2 regions of the Streptomyces sp. NPDC029151 genome follow, and region 1 is predicted to be linked to the other one. Evidence: predicted binding sites of a transcription regulator. Region 1 holds the regulator's gene; the other holds the start of a gene.
What was found. The regulator HrcA, encoded in region 1, represses chaperone genes, less so after heat shock. The targets are predictions, from matches to a motif close to TTNGCACTCNGNNNNNCNGAGTGCNAA.

Region 1 (6,857 bases):
GCTGCCGCGCATGATGCCGCCGGCGGCGACGACCGGGATCCGCACGGCCTCCCGCACCTGCGCGACCAGCGACAGCAGTCCGATGCCGGAGCCGTCGTTCTCCGGGAGGTCCCGGTGGGTGCCCTGGTGGCCGCCGGCCTCCACGCCCTGCGCGATCACCGCGTCCGCCCCGGCCCGCTCGACCGCGCGGGCCTCCTCCGCGGTGGTGGCGGTGACCAGGGTGAGGGTCCCGGCCCGGCGGAACCGGTCGAGCACCTCGCGGGCCGGCACGCCGAAGTGGAAGGAGACCACCGGCACCGGGTTGTCGAGGAGGACGGCGAGCTTGGCGTCGTAGCCGTCGTCGCGGCCGCTGTCCGGGTCGCCCAGCTCGGTGTCGTACCAGGCGGCCTCGCCGGCCAGCTGGTGCGCGTACACCTCCACCGCGCCGGACTCGGCCTGGTCCGACTGCGGCACGAACACGTTCACGCCGAACGGGCGGCTCGTGAGCCCCCGCAGCTGCTTGATCTCCTGGTACATGCCGTCGGCCGTCTTGTACCCGGCGGCGAGGAAGCCCAGGCCACCGGCCTCGGAGACGGCGGCGGCGAGCCGCGGGACGGAGACGCCGCCCGCCATGGGGGCCTGCACGATCGGCTGGGGGAAGAGATCGGTCAGTGCGGAGGACATGACCGCATGTTGTCACGTCCTCCGTACAAGTCCGAATCCGGGCTTCCCCCGGCATCAGGCCCCTGGCACACGGGGCGGGAGCCCTCCGTACGCCGCCGCCCGGCGTTCCCCGACGGTCGGGGGACGGTCAGGGGCAGCGCCCGCCGAACGCGTCCTCCGGGCCGGGGAACAGCCTCCGCCGACCGGCCCGGCCGCGCCGGCCCGGGGCCGGTCCCCGCACGTCCCGGCCGGCCCCGCGGGCCACGTCAGCGCCCGTTGAACGCGTCCTTCAGCCGGGAGAACAGCCCCTGCTGACCGGGCTGGAACTGCCCCTGCGGCCGCTCCTCGCCGCGCAGCTTGGCCAGCTCGCGCAGCAGTCGCTCCTGCTCGGGGTCCAGCTTGGTCGGGGTGGTCACCTCGACGTGCACGATCAGGTCGCCCCGGCCGCCGCCGCGCAGATGCGTGACGCCCCGGCCGTGCAGCGGGATCGACTGGCCGGACTGGGTGCCGGGCCGGATGTCGACCTCCTCCATGCCGTCCAGCGTCTCCAGCGGCACCTTGGTGCCGAGGGCCGCCGCCGTCATGGGGATGGTGACCGTGCAGTGCAGGTCGTCACCGCGCCGCTGGAACGTCGGGTGCGGCAGCTCGTGGATCTCGACGTACAGGTCGCCGGCCGGGCCGCCGCCGGGGCCGACCTCGCCCTCGCCGGCGAGCTGGATCCGGGTGCCGTTGTCGACACCGGCCGGGATCTTCACGGTCAGGGTCCGCCGCGAGCGGACCCGGCCGTCGCCGGCGCACTCCGGGCACGGGGTCGGCACGACCGTGCCGAAGCCCTGGCACTGGGGGCACGGGCGGGAGGTCATGACCTGGCCCAGGAAGGACCGGGTGACCTGGGAGACCTCACCCCGGCCGCGGCACATGTCACACGTCTGCGCGGAGGTGCCGGGGGCGGCTCCCTCGCCGTTGCAGGTGTTGCAGACGATCGCGGTGTCGACCTGGATGTCCTTGGTGGTCCCGAAGGCCGCCTCGTCCAGCTCCACCTCGATCCGGATCATCGCGTCCTGGCCGCGCCGGGTGCGCGAGCGCGGCCCGCGCTGCGACGCCGTACCGAAGAACGCGTCCATGATGTCGGAGAAGTTGCCGAAGCCGCCGGCGCCGAAGCCGCCCGCGCCGGCCCCGCCCGACTGGGAGAGCGGGTCGCCGCCGAGGTCGTAGACCTGCTTCTTCTGCGGGTCCGACAGCACCTCGTAAGCGGCGTTGATCTCCTTGAACCGCTCCTGGGTCTTCGGATCGGGGTTGACGTCCGGGTGCAGCTCGCGAGCGAGCCGACGGAACGCCTTCTTGATCTCATCCTGCGACGCGTCGCGGCGCACGCCGAGAACGGCGTAGTAGTCCGTGGCCACTTACGACTCCGCCAGGATCTGTCCGACGTACCGTGCCACTGCGCGTACCGCTCCCATCGTTCCCGGGTAGTCCATGCGGGTCGGTCCGACCACGCCGAGCTTGGCAACCGCCTCGCCGCCAGAACCGTAGCCGACCGACACGACGGAGGTGGAGTTGAGTCCTTCGTGGGCGTTCTCGTGGCCGATGCGCACGGTCACGCCCGGGTCCTTCGCCTCGCCGAGGAGCTTGAGGAGCACGACCTGCTCCTCCAGTGCCTCCAGGACGGGCCGGATCGTGAGGGGGAAGTCATGTCCGAAACGGGTCAGATTGGCGGTGCCGCCGATCATCAACCGCTCCTCGTTCTCCTCCACGAGTGTCTCCAGAAGAGTGGAGAGCACCGTGGAGACCGTACCGCGGTCCTCCGGCTCGAAGGCGTCCGGCAGGTCCTCCAGCAGCTTCGGCACGTCCGCGAAACGGCGGCCGGCGACCCGGCTGTTCAGCCGCGCCCGCAGATCCGCCAGCGAGGCCTCGCCGAACGGCGCCGGGCAGTCGACCATGCGCTGCTCGACCCGGCCGGTGTCCGTGATCAGCACGAGCATCACGCGCGCCGGAGCGAGCGAGAGCAGCTCGACGTGCCGGACCGTGGACCGGGTCAGCGACGGGTACTGCACGACGGCGACCTGCCGCGTGAGCTGGGCGAGCAGCCGCACGGTCCGCGCCACGACGTCGTCGAGGTCGACGGCGCCCTCCAGGAAGTTCTGGATGGCGCGGCGCTCGGGCGCGGTCATCGGCTTCACGCCCGCGAGCTTGTCCACGAACAGCCGGTAGCCCTTGTCGGTGGGGATGCGCCCGGCACTGGTGTGCGGCTGGGCGATGTACCCCTCGTCCTCCAGGGCCGCCATGTCGTTGCGGACGGTCGCCGGGGAGACGCCGAGGTTGTGCCGCTCGGTCAGGGCCTTCGACCCGACCGGCTCCTCGGTGCCCACGTAGTCCTGGACGATGGCGCGCAGTACCTGAAGCCTGCGTTCACTCAGCATCCGCGCGCACCTCCAGCATGTCGTCCCCTCGTCCCTTCGGGTCCTCCGCCTGGCACTCTTCCCACGCGAGTGCCAGCGATCCCCGGCCCAGTGTACGGCTGTCGGGTGCACACTGGGCAAGGTCGGGCCGCGGTACGGGGTCGTACCGCTAGCGTCGCGGGTATGACCGTGACTTGGGAAGAGCTGGGGTGGGAGCGGCTGACCGCCGGGGTGGGGCGGTGCCGGCTGCCCGGCTGGGACTGCACGGCGGGGCTGGTCCTGGGGGAGGGCACGACCCTCCTCGTGGACGCCGGTTCGAGCCTGGCGGAGGGGGCCCGGCTGCGCGCGCGGGCCGAGCGGCTGGCGGGCGGCGGTGTGACCCATCTCGCGCTCACCCACCCCCACTTCGACCACGTCTTCGGCGCGGCGGCGTTCGCGGGGGCGGAGCTGTACGGGGCGGTGGGGGTGGACGCCGCGCTGACGCACGAGCGCGACGAGCTGCGTCTGGACGCGGTCCGCAACGGGCTGCCGGTGGCCGACGCCGACGAGGCCGTGGAGGCCCTGACCGCCCCCCGGCACCTGGTCTCCGGCGAGTGGACCCTCGACCTCGGCGGCGGTCGCCAGGCGCTGCTGGCCAACGTGGGCCCCGGCCACACCGCGTACGACCTCGCGGTCCTGGTGCCGGGCGATCCGGAGGTGGTCTTCTGCGGCGACCTGGTGGAGGAGTCCGGCGAGCCCCAGGCGGGCCCGGACGCGGTCCCGTCCCGCTGGCCGGACGCCCTCGACCGCCTGCTGTCCCTCGGCGGCGAGGACGCGCTGTACGTACCCGGCCACGGAGCGGTGGTGGACGCGGACTTCGTACGACGACAGCGGGACGAACTGGCGAGGCGGTTCGGTGTGGGGTGAGCGGAGGCCGGGCGCGGCTGCGGGCCTCCGGCGCGGGACGGCGGCTGCGGCGGGCCTCCGACGTGGGACGGCGGCCGCGGCGGGCCTCCGGCGCGGGACGGCGGCCGCGGCGGGCCTCCGGCGCGGGACGGCGGCTGCGGCGGGCCTCCGGCGCGGGACGGCCGGCGGACTCGCGCGGGGCGAGCCGGATCCCGGCGCGGGACGCCCGGCGGTCCTGTGCGGGGCGAGCCGGCCTCCGGCGCGGGACGCACGGCGGCCTCGTGCGGGGCGAGCCGGCCCCGGCCCGGAACACACGGCGGACTCGTGCGGGGCGAGCCGGCCCCGGCCCGGAACACCCGGCGGTCCTGTGCGGCGCGAGCCCCCGGCCCGGGACGCACGGCCGTCTTGTGCGGGGCGAGCTGGCCCACGGCGCGGGACGCACGGCGGTTCCTGTGCGGGGCGAGCCGGACCAAGGCGCGGGACACACGGCGGACTCGTGCGGCGCGAGCTGGCCCACGGCGCGGGACGCCCGGCAGACTCGTGCGGCGCCAGCCCGCCCCCGGCCCGGGACACACGGCGGTCCTGTGCGGGGCGAGCCGGACCCCGGCGCGGAACACACGGCGGACTCGTGCGGGGCGAGCCCGCCCCCGGCCCGGGACACACGGCGGTCCTGCGCGGCGCGAGCCGGACCCCGGCGCGGAACACACGGCGGTCCTGTGCGGCGCGAGCCGGCCCACGGCGAGGGACGCCCGGCAGACCCGTGCGGCGCAAACCCACCCCCGGCCCGGAACACCCGGCGTTTCGGCTCGATCTCCGGCGTGTCGTGAGCGGCTCCGTACGGGTTCTCCTATCGTCATCCGAATGCGCCCACCCGTCTCCCGCCAGCACCCCTCCCACGAGGGCCCCCCGGGTCCGCGCCCTCGTGTGTACTCCGCCGACCTGACCCCTCCGTGGAAGAAGCGGAAGCCCGTGCCGGAGGTGCCGGCCGAGCCGGGCCTGGTGGTGGAGGAGCCCGGTACCGGGTTCTGCGGGGCGGTGATCCGCTGCGAGGCCGGCACGGTGACCCTGGAGGACCGCTTCGGCAAGCACCGGGTGTTCCCGCTGGAGCCGCGCGGCTTCCTGCTGGAGGGCCGCGTGGTGACGCTCGTACGGCCCGCCCCCTCGGCCCCGGTACGTCCCACCCGTACGGCGTCCGGCTCCGTCGCCGTCCCCCAGGCACGCGCGCGCGTGGCCCGCGCCGGCCGCATCTACGTCGAGGGCCGGCACGACGCCGAGCTGGTCGAGAAGGTGTGGGGCGACGACCTGCGCGTCGAGGGCGTGGTCGTGGAGTACCTGGAGGGCGTCGACGACCTGCCCTCCATCGTCTCCGGCTTCGCCCCGGGCCCCGACGCCCGCCTCGGCGTCCTGGTGGACCACCTGCTGCCGGGCACGAAGGAGTGGCGCATCGCGGAGTCGGTGACCAGCGAGCACGCCCTGGTCGTCGGCCACCCGTTCATCGACATCTGGCAGGCCGTGAAACCGGCGGCCCTGGGCATCCCGGCCTGGCCGGCGGTGCCGAAGGGGCAGGACTGGAAGACGGGGGTGTGCCGGGCCCTGGGCTGGCCGTCGGAGAACACCGGCGCGGTGTGGCAGGCGATCCTGAAGCGGGTGGGGTCCTACAAGGACCTGGAGCCGGAGCTGCTGGGACGCGTGGAGGAGCTGATCGACTTCGTCACGGGCAGCGGCGGGGCCTGACGCCGGGGAGTGCCGTGCACGGTGTCGGGGCCGGCCGTCGTCACGTCGGGGACGGGCCCGGCGTCCCGGGGGCACTCACGCGCCGGGGTGATCAGTCGACCAGGTCCCGCACCACCGCGTCCGCCAGCAGCCGCCCCCGCAGCGTCAGCACGGCCCGCCCCTCCCCGTACGGCCCCTCCTGGAGGAGTCCGTCCGCCAGCGCGCGACGGGACGCGGCGAGTCCCTCCTCCTTCAGCAGCGACAGCGGGACCCCCTCCCGCAGCCGCAGCTCCAGCAGGATCCGCTCCACCCGCCGGTCCTCGTCGGACAGCAGCTCACGCCCGGCGCCCGGCGACTTCCCCGACGCCAGCGCCGCCGCGTACGCCCCCGGGTGCTTCACGTTCCACCAGCGGACGCCGCCCACGTGCGAGTGGGCGCCCGGCCCGGCCCCCCACCAGTCGGCGCCGCGCCAGTACAGCTCGTTGTGCAGGCAGCGGCCCGCCTCGGAGGTGGCCCAGTTGGAGACCTCGTACCAGTCGAAGCCCGCCGCGCCCAGCATCTCCTCCGCGATGAGGTACCGGTCGGCGTGCACGTCGTCGTCGGTCATCGGGACCTCGCCCCGGCGGATCCGGCGGGCGAGCTGAGTGCCCTCCTCGACGATGAGCGCGTAGGCGCTGACGTGGTCGGGGCCGGCGCCGAGGGCGGCGTCCAGCGAGGCCCGCCAGTCGTCGTCGCTCTCGCCCGGGGTGCCGTAGATCAGGTCCAGGTTGACGTGCTGGAAGCCCGCCGCCCGCGCCTCGGCGACGCAACGCTCGGGGCGGCCGGGGGTGTGGGTGCGGTCCAGGACCCTCAGCACGTGCTGCCTGGCGCTCTGCATGCCGAAGGAGATCCGGTTGAAGCCGCCCTCGCGGAGGGTGGCGAGGTAGGCGGGGTCGACGGACTCCGGGTTCGCCTCGGTCGTGACCTCGGCGTCCGGCGCCAGCCCGAACTCGTCCCGGATCGCCCCCAGCATCCGTACGAGGTCGTCGGCGGCCAGCAGCGTCGGCGTACCGCCCCCGACGAAGACCGTACGGACCTCGCGCGGGTCGTCGCCCAGCACCTTCCGGGCCAGCCGGATCTCGTCGGTCAGCGTGTCCGCGTAGTTGTCCCGGGAGGCGAGCACCCCGCCGGTGCCGCGCAGCTCGGTCGCCGTGTAGGTGTTGAAGTCGCAGTACCCGC
Region 2 (6,857 bases), on a different contig from region 1:
CGCTCGAGATCGCCTACGACTTCTCCGCCTACGACACCGAGGAACTGCGCCGTCGCATCGAGGCCGGTCCCGCGAACATCTGGCGGTACGCGCCGCTGCTGCCGGTGCCCGCGGACGTCGCCGGCAAGCCCAACCTGAACCCCGGCTGGACCAAGCTCGTCAAGGCCGACAACCTGGCGCGCGAGCTGGGCGTGACCGGCGGGCTCTACGTGAAGGACGACTCCGGCAACCCGACCCACTCCTTCAAGGACCGGGTCGTCGCCCAGGCCCTGGAGGCCGCCCGCGCCTTCGGCTTCACCACCCTCTCCTGCTCCTCCACCGGCAACCTGGCCGGTGCCGTCGGCGCCGCCGCCGCCCGGGCCGGCTTCCGCTCCTGCGTGTTCATCCCGCACGACCTGGAGCAGGGCAAGGTCGTCATGGCCGCGGTCTACGGCGGTGAGCTGGTCGGCATCGACGGCAACTACGACGACGTGAACCGCTTCTGCTCCGAGCTGATCGGCGACCCGGCCGGCGAGGGCTGGGGCTTCGTCAACGTCAACCTGCGGCCGTACTACGCGGAGGGCTCCAAGACCCTCGCGTACGAGATCGCCGAGCAGCTGGGCTGGCGCCTGCCCGACCAGCTGGTCGTCCCGATCGCCTCCGGCTCCCAGCTCACGAAGATCGACAAGGGGCTCCAGGAGCTGATCAGGCTGGGGCTGGTCGAGGACAGGCCCTACAAGATCTTCGGCGCGCAGGCCGAGGGCTGCTCCCCGGTGTCCACCGCCTTCAAGGCCGGCCACGACGTGGTCCGCCCGCAGAAGCCGGACACCATCGCCAAGTCCCTGGCCATCGGCAACCCGGCCGACGGTCCGTACGTCCTGGACATCGCCCGCCGCACCGGCGGTGCCGTGGAGGACGTGACGGACGCCGAGATCGTGGACGCCATCAAGCTGCTGGCCCGCACCGAGGGCGTCTTCGCGGAGACGGCCGGCGGGGTGACCGTCGGCGTCACCCGCAAGCTGCTCGAGGCGGGCCTGCTGGACCCGGCGAAGACCACGGTCGTCCTCAACACCGGCGACGGCCTGAAGACCCTGGACGCGGTGGCCGGGACCGGCCTGACCGCCACGATCCGCCCCACCCTGGACTCCTTCCGAGAGGCCGGCCTCGCATGACGGGCGCCGCGCCGGGAGGCCGCACACACCCCGCCGGCCGGTGGGGGCCGGTCGCGCCCGCGCGGCGGCAGCCGCACACTCGTCACAGCCCCGCCCCCCTGGGGCACCGCCCCGCCGCACCCGTGAACCCGACCGGAGGTCCGACCGCATGAGCGTGACCGTTCGCATCCCCACCATCCTGCGCACCTACACCGGCGGGCAGGCCGAGGTCGCCGCCGAGGGCGCGACGCTCGCCGAGGTCATCGCCGACCTGGAGAAGAACCACACGGGCATCGCCGCGCGCGTGCTGGACGACCAGGGCAAGCTGCGCCGCTTCGTGAACGTGTACGTCAACGACGACGACGTCCGTTTCGAGCAGGGCCTGGAGACGGTGACCCCGGACGGCGCCGGCGTGTCGATCATTCCGGCGGTCGCGGGCGGCTGAGCCGTCCATATGTCCGCTCATTACCTTCGGTAACGTCGATTACCGAGTGTCTGTCGGATTGCCCTCTCCGTGAGAGAAGCGGAGGGGGCAATTCTGTGTGATTGAGCGCGGTAGAGTTGGGGAACACGGCCGGGACCCCCGGGTCGCGGGCCCGGAAAACATGCCGCGCGCCCCGACAAGAAGTAGCCAAAGTGTGCGGGTTCTCTGTGGCTTTTGCGGCTTTTATGGAGCCCGACTTGCCCCGAATCCGGGTGAATTCTCCCCAGATTCCTGACCCCTCGCGTCCAGAATTCTCGTCCGATTGACCTGTTGCAGACGGCAGTTGGACAGATACATTCAGCCGCGGTCGACGCGTTCCGGCGCACGCCCCCGACCAATGGGGGGTGAGGTCTGACCCGGGTCCGCGAAGTGTGGATCTGTGCAAGGGCCAGTAATAGGGGAGTTAGGCATGGCTCAGGGCACCGTCAAGTGGTTCAACGCGGAGAAGGGGTACGGCTTCATCGCGGTCGACGGTGGTGCGGACGTCTTCGTCCACTACAGCGCCATTCAGATGGACGGCTACCGCACCCTGGAAGAGGGCCAGCGGGTCGAGTTCGAGATCTCGCAGGGCCAGAAGGGCCCGCAGGCCGACATGGTTCGCGTCACCGCCTGAACGTTTCTTGTCCGAAGGGCCCGCACCTCGCAGAGGGTGCGGGCCCTTCGCCGTACCCGGACGGCTCTGTTCGCGGGTGGCTGACGGGGACGCCGTACCCCGCCGGGCGCTTGCACTCGACCATGCCGAGTGCTAATCATTGGCGTTAGCACTCTGAAGGTGAGAGTGACAGCGAAGGACCGGGTCGGTGAGGCCCGCGGGCCGTGTGGTGCAAGGGATCACGAGGCCGGCGAGCCGTCCGTCGCGGGCGCGGGCGCGGTCCGAAGGAATCACCCCCAGTCCTGGAGGGACCACTTCACATGGCCAAGATCATCGCGTTCGACGAGGAGGCGCGGCGCGGCCTCGAGCGCGGCATGAACCAGCTCGCGGACGCCGTGAAGGTGACGCTCGGCCCCAAGGGCCGCAACGTCGTCCTCGAGAAGAAGTGGGGCGCCCCCACGATCACCAACGATGGTGTCTCCATCGCCAAGGAGATCGAGCTCGAGGACCCGTACGAGAAGATCGGCGCCGAGCTGGTCAAGGAAGTCGCCAAGAAGACGGACGACGTCGCCGGTGACGGTACGACCACCGCGACCGTGCTCGCCCAGGCCCTGGTCAAGGAAGGCCTGCGCAACGTCGCCGCCGGCGCCAACCCGATGGCTCTGAAGCGCGGTATCGAGAAGGCCGTCGAGGCCGTCTCCGCCGCCCTGCTGGAGCAGGCGAAGGACGTCGAGACCAAGGAGCAGATCGCCTCCACCGCGTCCATCTCCGCCGCCGACACCCAGATCGGCGAGCTGATCGCCGAGGCCATGGACAAGGTCGGCAAGGAAGGCGTCATCACCGTCGAGGAGAGCAACACCTTCGGCCTGGAGCTCGAGCTCACCGAGGGCATGCGCTTCGACAAGGGCTACATCTCCGCCTACTTCGCCACCGACATGGAGCGCATGGAGGCGTCGCTCGAGGACCCGTACATCCTCATCGCGAACTCCAAGATCGGCTCCGTCAAGGACCTGCTCCCGCTCCTGGAGAAGGTCATGCAGTCGGGCAAGCCGCTGCTGATCATCGCCGAGGACGTCGAGGGCGAGGCCCTGTCGACCCTGGTCGTCAACAAGATCCGCGGCACCTTCAAGTCCGTCGCCGTCAAGGCCCCGGGCTTCGGCGACCGCCGCAAGGCCATGCTCGGCGACATCGCCATCCTCACGGGCGGCGAGGTCATCTCCGAGGAGGTCGGCCTCAAGCTGGAGAACGCGACCCTGGACCTCCTGGGCCGCGCCCGCAAGGTCGTCATCACCAAGGACGAGACCACCATCGTCGACGGTGCCGGCTCCTCCGAGCAGGTCAACGGCCGCGTGAACCAGATCCGCGCCGAGATCGAGAACAGCGACTCGGACTACGACCGCGAGAAGCTCCAGGAGCGCCTGGCGAAGCTCGCGGGCGGCGTGGCCGTCATCAAGGCCGGTGCCGCCACCGAGGTGGAGCTCAAGGAGCGCAAGCACCGCATCGAGGACGCCGTCCGCAACGCGAAGGCGGCCGTCGAGGAGGGCATCGTCGCCGGTGGTGGCGTGGCCCTGCTGCAGGCCTCCCAGGTCTTCGAGAAGCTGGAGCTCGAGGGTGACGAGGCGACCGGCGCCAACGCCGTGCGCATCGCCCTGGAGGCCCCGCTGAAGCAGATCGCCGTCAACGCCGGCCTCGAGGGCGGCGTCGTGGTGGAGAAGGTCCGCAACCTCACCCCGGGCCACGGCCTCAACGCCGCGACCGGCGAGTACGTCGACCTGGTCGCCGAGGGCATCATCGACCCGGCGAAGGTGACCCGTTCCGCGCTGCAGAACGCCGCCTCCATCGCCGCGCTGTTCCTCACCACCGAGGCCGTCATCGCCGACAAGCCGGAGAAGGCCGCCGCGCCGGCCGGCGGCGGCATGCCGGGCGGTGACATGGACTTCTGATCGACCCTGAGGGTTGATCGCCTGTCCTGCGAACCGAGGGCGGCACGTCCAGCTTCCGGCTGGGGGTGCCGCCCTCGGGCGTTCCCGGGTTCCGGCTCAGTCGGCGTAGTCCTTGAGCTTGTCCGTGTCGAGGGTGATGCCCACGGGCGGCGGCAGCTCGACGGTGGCGCCCCAGGGGTGGGTGGAGCACTGGAGGTAACGCCCGTCCTTCGGTTCGCTGTACACGCTGACCGTGCGGCTGTCACGGTCGATGAGGAGGTAGACGGGAATCTCGGCCGCCGCGTACCCCACGGGCTTGTCGACGCGGTCGCGCTGGTCGGTGTCGCGGTCGTGGGAGGTGATCTCCACGGCCATGAGGGCGCCGTCGGTCTCGGACCAGTTGCCGTGTCCCTTGAAGTGGTCCACGGGCGCGAGGAAGCCGTCCGTGATGGCACGTCCCTTGCGGTACGCCTCGGCCTTGACGCCTCGCTCGGGCGCGAGGTCGAGCTCAGGCCGTTGCTGCATGCACTGGCGCAGCAGCCACATGAAGATCGACGTGTGGTTGCCGTCCGGCATGGCCTTGACTACTACCTTTCCGTTGACGTATTCGAGCCGCACGGTTTCGGGGGCTGCGGCGGCCAGTTCCTCGAACTCCTCCACGTCGAGCGCACCGTGCCGGACGCACAGCCTCCCGCCCAGGAACTCCAGCCGGCTCCGCAGCTCCCTCGGAGCCCTGCGGACGAGTTCCTCGAAGTCCTCGACGGACATCTGCGGGCGTTCTTCGGTGTCAGGGGTCATGGCGTCGCCTCCTCCCCTCCATCGTGCCCCTGAGTGGTCGTGCCGGACCGTGGAAGCCGTCATACGTGTGTCCTCTCGTGTCGTCGTAGGGACATCGCAGCCCGGATCTCACCTGCGCGGGCGTGGACCGCGGGGGTCGGCAGGGGCATACGGGGGTGCCCGGGGGCGCGTTCACCCCGGCACCCTCTGCACACGCCCCCGGGCAGCGCCTCCGGCCTGCCCGGCACGCCGCACTCCGCGCACTCCAGGACCCGGCGGCGGCGGGTGGGGGACGGGTGCCGGCTCCGGTGGGAGCTTGTCGGTGAGACGGTGACGGACCAGGGCGGCGGGATGGTGGACCGGGGTGGGCAGGCCCTCGGTCAGGGCGCGGAGTACGGCCTCATCGGTGGCCCCCCCGCGCGAACCACTCCGTCAGCAGCGGGGCGAGTGCGGCGCAGTCGGCGGCGGAGAGGGACAGCACCGGAGCGGTGCGCCCCAGCGCGGCGAGCAGGACGTGGGCGCGGGAGCGGGTGGGACGGGCGCGCTCGCCCGGCGCCCCCGGGTGGGAGGCGGTGTCCTCCAGCCCCTTAGGCCACATGAAGGCAGTGATTGGCGGATTTGGGCCACCCCCATCGACCACCCACCCCCCTGACCTGCACCTTTGCTGCAGCCCCTGGCGCAAATCTGCCAATCACCGCCTAGAGCAGGGCCAGTGAGGCCCATGAGTCCCAGGGGAAGCCGCGAAGCCGCCCCGGCGTGCTGGTGAGGCGCGACCGCGTGCCCTTGCCGACGGGGCGTGTTCGGCCGACCCAGGGGCCCGGTGCCGGGGTGGGCCACTGCTCTTTCGGGCCGTGGCCCAACGGTCACTTGAAGGAAGAGGTGAAGGCGGCCCAGGCCTCGGCCCGGAACACGAGCTTCGGGCCGTGGGGGACCTTGGAGTCACGTACGGGGACGAGGGTGGGGTGGCCGTCGGCTACTTCCAGGCAATCGCCGCCGCTGCCGCCGCTGTACGTCGACTTGCGCCAGGTGGCCGTGTCCAGCAGGTGCTCAGGGATGGTCCTCATGTGCGTAATCCTGCGCCATCGTCTCGATGAGGACCAGGGACTTCTCCGGCGAGAGTGCGCACGCCGTGAGGAGTTCGTACGTGAACCGCTGGTGCCTGACGATGGCCGGGTCGTCCTCCAGTCGTCCTGTACCCACCCCCTCGAAGTACACCAGCGGAGGGGCGTCCTCGAAGTCCATCAGCTTGATGGAGCCCTCCATCGCAGCGTGCGCCCCCGCCCCGAACGGCAGGACCTGCACGATGGCGCGCCCCCGGCCGGCCAGACCGGCGATATGGCGCAGAGCATCTGCCATCACCTCGGTCCCGCCGGTCACCCGCCGCAGCGCAGCCTCATCAATCACCGACCACAACAGAGGGTCTGTTGGATGGTCGAGGATCTGGGCGCGCTCTATGCGAGCGGTCACCAGCCTGTCGATCTCGTTCTCGGGTGCCGTGGGCTGGTAAGCCCGGCACACGGCCCGTGCGTAAGCGGGTGTCTGGAGCAGTCCCGGGATGAGCAGCGGCGCGTACTGCCTGATTGCCGTCGCTTGAGCCTCGGCCTCCGCCGCCTCCGCGAAGTGCTCCGGATATTTCGACCTGGCCGCCGCCGTGCAGTTCCGCGTGAAGAAGTCCCCCGTCCCCAACACCTCATCCAACACCCGAGCCATCTCCGGCTGCATCCGCCGGGTCCCCGCCTCCAGCTGTCCGATGAACGACCCGCTCACGAACAGCCGTTGGCCCAGTTCCTCCTGGCTCAGGCCGGCCTTCTCTCTCGCGTGACGCAGCTCCGCTCCCAGCAGCGCACGGGGCGACGACGACGGGTCGAGGTCCTTGGGTCCAGGCATGAGCAACTCCCGGTTCACCAGCACAGCTTGTTGGGGCGTCGTATCTGGCCAGGCTAGACCGCACC

Region 2: groL (chaperonin GroEL) is a predicted target of HrcA. The motif match lies at 2,337-2,363, and genes of this name have one in related genera.

Annotation. Positions count from the first base shown of each region.
Region 1 covers NZ_JBVHWQ010000002.1:959,739-966,595, forward strand. Annotated here, with positions in the region: gene ACZ4VF_RS12090 (nitronate monooxygenase) at 1-663, opposite strand, end outside; gene dnaJ (molecular chaperone DnaJ) at 909-2,045, opposite strand; gene hrcA (heat-inducible transcriptional repressor HrcA) at 2,046-3,062, opposite strand; gene ACZ4VF_RS12105 (MBL fold metallo-hydrolase) at 3,225-3,947, shown strand; gene ACZ4VF_RS12110 (DUF3097 domain-containing protein) at 4,788-5,660, shown strand; gene hemW (radical SAM family heme chaperone HemW) at 5,752-6,857, opposite strand, start outside.
Region 2 covers NZ_JBVHWQ010000006.1:436,872-443,728, reverse strand. Annotated here, with positions in the region: gene thrC (threonine synthase) at 1-1,151, shown strand, start outside; gene ACZ4VF_RS24390 (MoaD/ThiS family protein) at 1,300-1,575, shown strand; gene ACZ4VF_RS24385 (cold-shock protein) at 2,024-2,227, shown strand; gene groL (chaperonin GroEL) at 2,527-4,149, shown strand; gene ACZ4VF_RS24375 (Uma2 family endonuclease) at 4,246-4,926, opposite strand; gene ACZ4VF_RS24370 (hypothetical protein) at 5,306-5,503, opposite strand; gene ACZ4VF_RS24365 (DUF397 domain-containing protein) at 5,769-5,969, opposite strand; gene ACZ4VF_RS24360 (helix-turn-helix domain-containing protein) at 5,953-6,792, opposite strand.